2 regions of the Halomonas sp. TH-94 genome follow, and region 2 is predicted to be linked to the other one. Evidence: predicted binding sites of a transcription regulator. Region 2 holds the regulator's gene; the other holds the start of a gene.

Region 1 (4,721 bases), on a different contig from region 2:
GGCACCGTTTCCCCGTGATGGGGAGGGTGCAGAGACGCCGTTGTCGTATTCGTGTCGAGCGACCGCCGTTGGCCGCTGTTTAGGCTGTACGTTTCAAGAACCCGGCCAGGGGCCGCTCGGCACTGAATTTATGCTGCTATTTCATGGGCCTGAGTGCGGGACGAGTGGCCGGCTGGTGGGTGAGCGACCGCCGGCCGTGCACATCAATGGTGCGTTGCGGCATCGAAATGCACAGGGCTGTAGCACGCGGCAAGCTGGCCGGGTTCGAAGCGGCCGCCCTGGGCTTCCAGCTGGCGGGCGATGGGCTCGGCGAAATGCAGCGCGTCCTGCGGAGTGGGCCGCAGCATGCCGGAGCCGTAGATACGCTGACGGATCGGTTCGGCATCGAACTCGAGCGTCGGCAAGTGGCGCACCGAGCGGTCGAGGTAGGGGGGCAGGGCAAGCCACTCCAATGCCTGGCGCCGGTTATCCGGCGAGGCGGAAAGCCATTCGCTGGCGGCGACCAGGGCACGCATCATGGCTGCGAGGGTAGCGGGGCAGTGCTCGGCCCAGGAGCGGGTCACGCCGAGCACCTTTTCCGGGTGGTCGGGCCACAGCTGCGCACTGGTGGCCACCAGCTTCCCGCTACCGCAGTGCCGGGCGAGAGTGCCCCAGGGCTCGCCGGCGCAGAAGCCGTCGATCTGCCCATCGCGCAGCGCTTCCACCATGCGCGGCGGCGGCAGGGCCACCAGCTCCACGTCGCGCTCCGGGGCGATGTCACCCAGAGTGAGCCATTCGCGCAGCTGGTAGTGCTGGCACGAATAGGGGTAGACCATGGCCAGGCGTGGGCGCTTGCCTCTGCCCGGGCCGCGCAGCCACTCGCCCAAGGCCAGAGCGCTTCGGGCCGGGGCGTCGGTGAGTTCGGCGCCGCAGGCCTCGCTCAGCGTGGTGGAGAGGGTCACGGTATTGCCGTTGCGGCTGAGCAGCAGCGGGGCCAAAGTGTCGCAGGGCGCGCGTCCCAGCCCCAGGCTCATGGCCAGGGGCATGGGCGCGAGCATCTGGGCGCCGTCGAGCAGGCCGGCGGCTACCTTGTCGCGCAGGGTGGCCCAGGCGTTCTCCCGGGAGAGGTTCACGTCGAGCCCTTCTGCGGCGAAGCAGCCGCGTTCACGGGCGACGATCAACAGTGTGGCATCTAGCAGTGGAACGAAGCCGAGAGTGAGGCGTTCCCGTTCCGGTGGGGTGGCGTGATGGTGCGGGTGACTCATGAGCGGGGACCCCGTTTGTCGGCGGCTCGCCCCTGGGGCGATGTCGGGTTCAGGCGGTCGAGTATGTCGATGACGCTGTCGGCGACCTCGGCGATACGCTGGCCGCGGTCCATGGCCAGTTTGCGCAGCATGCGGTAGGCCTGCTCCTCATCGCAGTCCTGATGCTTCATCAGCAGACCCTTGGCGCGGTCGATACGCTTGCGCTCGGCCAGTTGGTTGCGCGCCTTGTCCAGCTCCTGGCGCATGCTGTGAAAGGCATCGAAGCGGGCGATGGCCACTTCGACGATGGCCTCGACCCGCTCGGGTACCAGGCCGTCGACAACATAAGCGCTGACCCCGGCCTTGAGCGCGGCCTGCAGCGTGTCGGAGTCGTGCTGGTCGGCGAAGAACACCACCGGCCGCGGGTTCTCGCGATTCAGCAGGGCCATGCTCTCCAGCGTGTCGCGGTCGGGGCTCTCCATGTCGATGATCACCACGTCGGGCTGGTGGCGCTCTACCATTTCGTTGAGGCTGGCAGGGCTTGTCAGCCGACAGATGACCTGATGCCCTTCGGCCATCAGGGCCTCTTCGACCATGGCGGCGCGTACTACCTCGTCGTCGACCAGCAATATATTCAAGGGTGAGGGCATAGGGCGTCGCTCGTCTGGCTGTCGTGGCCGGTTTTGGATGGTCGGCCAAGCTATGTATGCAATCTTAAGCAATAAGTATTCCAGTTGTGCTCGATCGCACGCAGGACGGTGCCTGGCGGCAGGGGGAGGTGAGCGATGGGTGGTACTGAAGGCCCGTTCGTCGGCTTCCCGGCACTAGCCTGGTGCATGGCAGGCGACTGGCGCCGGGTCATGGTGCGTAGCAGCATGGGGCAACGGCAATGCCCGTCAGTGAAAGGTTAGGCATCTGACTGAGGGGTTAGGATTATTCCCTCTGTGGCACGCTTTCTGCTTGATCCAGATCAGGTGAATTTCGATAGGGCGCACCGTTTAGCGCCCGAGCGGCAACGACGCCCGCCAACACGACCCTGTCATCACGACCCCGGGGACGCGTTGGCGGGCGTTGTCGTTTCGAGAGCGTTTCAGAGGAGATCGACATGCACGAGGCACGTACCACTTGCCCCTACTGCGGCGTTGGCTGTGGCGTGGTGACCAGCGTCGAGAACGGCGAGATCGTCGACGTGCAGGGCGATCCGGAGCATCCTGCCAACTTCGGCCGCCTGTGCGTGAAAGGCTCGGCGCTGCACGAGACCCTGGGCAGCCACGGGCGTCTGACCCAGCCCATCGTCGACGGTGTCGAAACCGACTGGGACACGGCACTGGATACGCTGGTAGGGCGCCTGAGGGAAGTCCGCGCGGCGCGGGGCCCCGAGGCCCTGGCCGCCTACCTGTCGGGGCAGCTCCTGACCGAGGACTATTACGTCGCCAACAAGCTGTTCAAGGGCTTTCTCGGCACGCCGCACCTGGATACCAATTCGCGCCTGTGCATGGCTTCGGCGGTGGCGGCCCACAAGCGCGCCTTCGGCGCCGACGCGGTGCCGTGCTGCTACGAGGACCTCGAAGAAGCCGAACTGGTGGTACTGGTAGGCTCCAACCTGGCCTGGAACCACCCGGTGCTCTACCAGCGCCTGAAAGTGGCCAAGCAGCGCAACCCGCTGCTGCGGGTGGTGGTGATCGACCCAAGGGTGACCGATACCTGCGAGCTTGCCGATCTCTATCTGGGGCTCAAGCCGGGTAGCGACGCCCGGCTGTTCACCGGGCTGCTGGCGTGGATGGCCGAGCGCAACAAGCTCGACCGGGTCTATCTGGAGAAGCACACCCAGGGATTCGAGGAGGCCCTTGCCGCGGCGCGGGAGCAGGATGCCGGCGTGGAGGCGATTGCCGCCGACTGCGACGTCGACCCCGAACGCCTGGAAACCTTCTTCTACTGGTTCGCCAGCCACCTGCACGTGGTCACGCTGTTTTCCCAAGGGGTGAACCAGTCGAGCAGCGGCACCGACAAGGGCAACGCCATCATCAACTGCCACCTGGCGGGGGGCAAGATCGGCCTGCCCGGCGCCGGGCCCTTCTCGATCACCGGCCAGCCCAACGCCATGGGTGGGCGCGAGGTAGGGGGGCTGGCCAATCAGCTGGCCGCCCACATGGACTACGACACCCCGGGCGCCCGCGACCGGGTCACCCGCTTCTGGGCTACCGAGCGGCTGGTGCCGTGTCTGCCCGAAGCGCCCGGCTACAAGGCAGTCGAGCTGTTCGAGGCGATCGAGCGCGGCGAGGTGCAGGCGCTGTGGATCATGGCCACCAATCCGGCGGTCAGCCTGCCGCGCTCGGACCGGGTGCGTGCGGCGCTGGCCAAGTGCCCGCTGGTGATCGTCTCCGAGTGCATGGCCGATGCCGATCTGCTGGCCTATGCCGACATCGTGCTGCCGGCCTCGAGCTGGTCGGAGAAGGACGGCACCGTGACCAACTCCGAGCGGCGCATCTCGCGCCAGCGCGGCATCCTGCCGCCGCCGGGCGAGGCCCGGCACGACTGGTGGGCGCTGTGTCAGGTGGCCAGGCGGCTGGGTTTCGGCGAGGCCTTCGCTTATAGCCACCCCAGCGAGATCTTCGACGAACACGCCAGACTCTCGGGTTTCGAAAACGGGGAGGGGCCAGGCGAGAGTCGGCGGTTGTTCGATATCTCTGGTTTGGCCGGGCTCGATCGTGGCGCCTACGATGCGTTGGCGCCCGTCCAGTGGCCGGTCAATGCCGCCGCCCCCCACGGAACCGCACGGCTGTTTGCCGATGGCCGCTTCGCCACGCCCGATGGCCGAGCGCGACTGCTGCCGGTGCGCCCGCGCCCACCGGCACAGGAGCTGGAAGCGGAGCGTCCGCTGCGGCTCAACACCGGGCGCATTCGCGATCAGTGGCACACCATGACCCGCACCGGGCGTGCGCCACGGCTGATGAACCACCGCGCCGAGCCGTTCATCGAAGTCGCCCCGGAAGAGGCCGCTGCGCTGGGCCTCGAGGAGCAGGGGCTGGCCTGCCTGCAAGGTGCCGGCGGTCGCTACGTCGGACGGGTACGAGTATCGCGCGGGCAGCGTCGCGGCGAGGTGTTCGTGCCGATGCACTGGAGCGGGCACTATAGCGGTTCGGCATCCACCGGAGCGCTGATCGATGCCCATGTCGACCCCGTTTCGGGTCAGCCGGAATCCAAGCACGGTGCGGTGGCGCTGGCCCCGCTGGCGGTGGGGTGGGAGGCCACCCTGCTGGTGGCCGACGACCTGGGCGTGGCGGAATCGAGCTGGTGCGAGCGGAGCCGCTACTGGGCGCGAATTCCTCTGGGCGACAGCACGCGCTGGCAGCTGGCCGGCGGCGAAGTCGAGAGCGCTAGGCCGGAGTGGCTGGCCTGGCTCGAGGGGACCCTGCCGGTGGCCCCTACGCTGTGGTGCACCGACCCCGCCGGCGGGCGCCTGCGTGCCGCCGGGGTCGATGAGGCGGGACGGCTGCG
Region 2 (4,721 bases):
TGACGTCATGACCCGTCCCGGCAAGCGAATTGCGCCCGGGGTGCTGGCTGCCGAGGCGGTCCGCATGATGGAAGACAACCGAATCACGGCGCTCGCCGTGGTCGATGACGAAGGCCACCCGGTTGGCGCACTGCACATGCACGACCTGCTGCGAAGCGGCGTGATCTGACTTCACTCTGACAAGGAGAGCTCATGGCCCTGGCCATCACCACCCTCGATCCACGCCTTCTCGACCGGCTGCGCAAGATCCGCCTGCTGGCACTGGACGTCGATGGCGTACTTACCGACGGCCGTCTTTACTTCCAGGCCGACGGTATCGAGATCAAGGCGTTTCACACTCAGGACGGCCTGGGCCTGAAACTCCTGCGCCGCGCCGGCCTGCAGGTGGCCTTCATCACCGGGCGTGAATCGCCCATGGTCAGTCATCGCGCAGCCGCTCTGGGCATCGACCATGTCTTCCAGGGCTGTGAGGACAAGCTCGTCGTGCTGCGCGAGCTCTGCGCTCGCAAGGGAATCGAACTCGAACAGGTCGCCTATTGTGGCGACGATCTTCCCGATCTGGCGCCCATTCAGCGTGCCGGCATCGGCATTACCGTACCCGGCGCACCGTCCTACATCCGCGCCCTCGCCGACCACGTCACCGAGCGCAGCGGCGGCCATGGCGCGGTACGCGAGATTTGCGACCTGCTGCTGGAAGCGCAAGGGCATCGCGACGCCCTGATCGACACCTACCTCCACGGCAAGCGTTGAGACCGGCGTCGATGCTACGTCGCCTGCCGCGCCCCTCGTTTCGCCTCTGGCTGCTGCTGTTGCTGTTGGCGCTGGGCAGCCTGATCGCCTGGCTTGACCCATGGCAGGTGCCTACGCCCGGCCCGGTACCCACCGACGACGCCGGAGAACCTGACTATTTCCTGGAACAGGCCCGGCTGACTCGCTTCGATATCGATGGCCAGGCCCATCAGCGCCTGGAGAGTCCCAGGCTGGTGCATACGCCGCACGACGACGTGACCCGCGCCGTGACGCCGGTGGCTCATCTGATCGATCGAGAAGGCCGTCTCTGGGTCGCCAGCGGCCGGGAAGGCCGACTCGGCCCGGGCGGCAACCCCCTTACGCTGACCGGCGACGCCCGCCTGTTCGCTCCGGAGGAGCGCTGGCAGCTCGACACCGAGGTGCTGCATTTCGACGCCAATGTCGGTCATGCCTGGAGCGACACACCCGCCCTGCTGCAGCAGCCGCCACAGCATATGCGCGGCGAACGTTTCGACGCCTGGATCCATGACAACCGGGCGCGATTGACAGACAATGTGCGCGGCTACCACCCCCCGGAAGGCGCTCAGCCGGGACAGGCCGACCCCGTCACCCTGGAGGAACTCACGCCATGAAGCGATGCAAGCTTCCGACGCCCCGCATGCTGCTCAGCCTGGCATTGATCGGCCTGGCATTGAGCCCTGCCGCGAGCATGGCCCAACAGCGCGACGCCGATCAGCCTATCCAGATAGAAGCCGATCGGCTCGATCTCGACGATATCGCCGGCACGGCGATCTATACCGGCGAGGTCGACATCCGCCAGGGCACCATGCGTCTTACCGGCGACCGCGTCGAGCTCCGGCGCAATGCGGCCGGCGAGCTTTCCCGTGCCACGGCTCACGGCGAACGTGCCTATATCGAACAGCAGCCGGACCCGGAGCAGCCAGTGGTACGCGGCTGGGGGCGCACGATCATCTATCACGTGGCCGAGCGACGCGTCGAACTGATCGACCGCGCCGAACTGCACCAGGCTGGCGATACCTTCGACGGTGGCTATCTGGAGTACTTCCTCGACCGTCGCGTGGTCCAGGCCCGCGCCGAGAGCGAAGGTGTCGAGGGACGCCAGCGTATCCGCATGACCCTGCAGCCGGAGCGCTGAGATGGCGATGAAGACTCTGCATGCTCGGCACCTGGCCAAGAGCTACAAGCGTCGCCGCGTGGTACATGACATCAGCCTCTCCATCGAGCAGGGCTCCATCGTGGGGCTGCTCGGCCCCAACGGCGCCGGCAAGACCACCTCGTTCTACATGATCGTGGGGCTGGTGAGAGCGGATGCGGGTAATGTCTGTATCGACAAGCTCGACCTGTCGCGCAGCGCCATGCACGAACGCGCTCGGGCCGGGATCGGCTACCTCCCCCAGGAGGCCTCGATCTTTCGCAAGCTGTCGGTGGCCGACAACATCATGGCCATCCTCGAAACCCGCAAGGATCTGGATCGCCGGGGCCGTCAGCAGCGCCTAGAACAGCTGCTCGAAGACTTTCACGTCACCCATATTCGCGACAACCTCGGGATGAGCCTGTCCGGCGGTGAGAGAAGGCGCGTGGAGATAGCCCGAGCCCTGGCGACCGAGCCGGCCTTCATCCTGCTCGATGAACCCTTCGCCGGCGTCGACCCCATTTCGGTCGGCGAGATCAAGGGCATCATTCGCCAGCTCAAGGCACGCGACATCGGCGTCCTGATCACCGATCACAACGTGCGCGAAACGCTGGATATCTGCGACTCCGCCTACATCGTGGGAGATGGCCAGATCATCGCCGAAGGTAACGCCGAAGCCATTCTGGCCAACCGTCGCGTGCGCGAAGTCTACCTCGGTGAAGATTTCCGCCTATAACGCAACTCTCTGTTACATGCAAGCATGAAAGCACTATTAACACATTCTCGTCAGACATGATTGCAATAAATGGCATGCTTATTGCAATCATCGCTATTGCAACTCGCCGCACGCCAGTCTAGGGTAGAGTCTTTCCGGCAAATGAGCCCTTATCCTCATGGCCATGAAAGCATCATTGCAACTCCGCGTCGGCACTCAGCTGACCATGACACCCCAACTGCAGCAGGCCATTGCGCTGCTGCAGCTCTCTACGCTGGACCTGCGTCAGGAGATCCAGCAAGCACTTGAATCCAACCCCATGCTGGAGCTCGACGAGGGCTTCGGCGAGCAAGCCGTCAGCGAACCCCAGAGCGACGACTGGGCCGATGAAATCCCCAGTGAGCTGTCCACCGACAGCGATTGGGAGGATACCTACCCTGACCACGGTGCGAGCTCCGGCAGCGGTACCGGCGAAGGGCCCGATTTCGAGCGCCAGGCCTCCGGGCAGACACTGGCCGGGCATCTGATCTGGCAGCTGGCCATGATCGACCTGAGCGAGCGCCAGCGCCAGATCGCCGAGAGCCTGATCGATGCCGTGGACGGCACGGGCTATCTGGCACAGCCGCTGGAGGAAATCCGTGATGGCTTGCGCCGCCAGGGTCTTGAGGGGCTGCCCACTCGCGAAGTCGAGCAGGTGCTGCTACGTCTGCAGCAATTCGAACCCACCGGCATTTTCGCCCGTGATCTGCGCGAGTGCCTGATGCTGCAACTCGCCACCCTGCCCGACCACACCCCCCTGCTGCCCCAGGCTCGGCGCCTGGTGCGCCAGTTCCTCGAAGCGCTTGCCGCCGATGACCGGCGCCTGCTGAAGCGGCGCCTGGGCCTGGATGACGACGCTCTCGACGAGGCCATCGCCCTGGTGCGCTCGCTCGACCCTCGCCCGGGCAGTGCCTTCGCCGAAGTCGGCAGCAACTACATCACTCCGGACCTGGTCGCCTACCATGACGAATCCGGCTGGCGGGTGGAACTCAATGCCGAAGCCCTGCCGCGGCTCCGCATACAGCCCGACTACGCCGCGCTGGTACGCCGGGCCGACAAGAGTCAGGACAACCAGTTTCTCAAGGATCACCTGCAGGAAGCCCGCTGGCTGATGAAGAGCCTGGCCAGTCGCAACGACACCCTGCTGCGCGTCGGGCGCGAGATAATGGCACGCCAGATCGATTTTCTCGAACAGGGCGAAGAAGCCATGAAACCGCTGGTCCTGGCGGATATCGCCCAGACCGTGGAGATGCATGAATCGACCATATCGCGGGTGACCACCCAGAAGTTCATCCACACCCCGCGCGGCGTGTTCGAACTGAAGTTCTTCTTCTCCAGCCACGTCGGCGGCAATGGTGAGGGCGACGCCCATTCCAGTACCGCCATCCGGGCCCGCATTCGAAAATTGATCGCCGACGAGACACCACGAAAACCGCTATCCGACAGTCGACTGGTAGATCTGTTGGCCGAAGACGGTATTCAGGTGGCACGCCGTACCGTGGCCAAGTATCGTGAAGCCTTGGGGATCCCCTCTTCAAGTGAGCGCAAGCGTTTTCGCTGATGACGACGTGGCGCGTTGACGCCGGACAAGAGCATTGATCGGAGGGGGTTTGCACGGTGCCAAAAAGGGTTACAATCAAATCACCATTCGAAGGACGAAGGAGCTTGTCATGCAAGTCAACATTACCGGCCATCATGTTGAACTGACCGATGCACTGCGTGACTACGTGAGCGAGAAGCTGAGCCGCGTCCAACGGCACTACGACAATATCACCAACGTACAAGTTACTCTCTCGATCGAGAAAGAGCGTCAGCAGGCCGCCTGTACGCTGCACGCCGCCGGCGCCGATCTGCATGCCGAAGCCTCCGATACCGACATGTACGCCGCCATTGATGCCCTGACCGACAAGCTCGACCGCCAGCTGGTCAAGCACAAGGAAAAGGCCCAGGCCCGCGCCCAAGGCGCCGGCATTCGCTGAGTCGTCATGACACTTGAAAACATACTGCCTCCGGAGCGTGCGCTGTTCGACGTTCCAGGGGGCAGCAAGAAGAGGGTGCTGGAGT

What was found. The regulator sigma-54, encoded in region 2, starts transcription at its own class of promoters, with help from an activator protein. The targets are predictions, from matches to a motif close to TGGCACNNNNNTTGCTNT.
Region 1: the regulator sigma-54 is predicted to act here: its motif matches at 1,939-1,956, upstream of AC2VNO_RS18860 (ANTAR domain-containing response regulator).

What each region holds. Positions count from the first base shown of each region.
Region 1 is NZ_JBYCKL010000110.1:48,620-53,340, forward strand. Features, by position in the region: gene AC2VNO_RS18855 (CmpA/NrtA family ABC transporter substrate-binding protein) at 204-1,244, opposite strand; gene AC2VNO_RS18860 (ANTAR domain-containing response regulator) at 1,241-1,873, opposite strand; gene AC2VNO_RS18865 (nitrate reductase) at 2,329-4,721, shown strand, end outside.
Region 2 is NZ_JBYCKL010000034.1:30,799-35,519, forward strand. Features, by position in the region: gene AC2VNO_RS05870 (KpsF/GutQ family sugar-phosphate isomerase) at 1-169, shown strand, start outside; gene AC2VNO_RS05875 (KdsC family phosphatase) at 193-750, shown strand; gene lptC (LPS export ABC transporter periplasmic protein LptC) at 762-1,382, shown strand; gene lptA (lipopolysaccharide transport periplasmic protein LptA) at 1,379-1,906, shown strand; gene lptB (LPS export ABC transporter ATP-binding protein) at 1,914-2,639, shown strand; gene AC2VNO_RS05895 (RNA polymerase factor sigma-54) at 2,797-4,218, shown strand; gene hpf (ribosome hibernation-promoting factor, HPF/YfiA family) at 4,328-4,636, shown strand; gene ptsN (PTS IIA-like nitrogen regulatory protein PtsN) at 4,643-4,721, shown strand, end outside.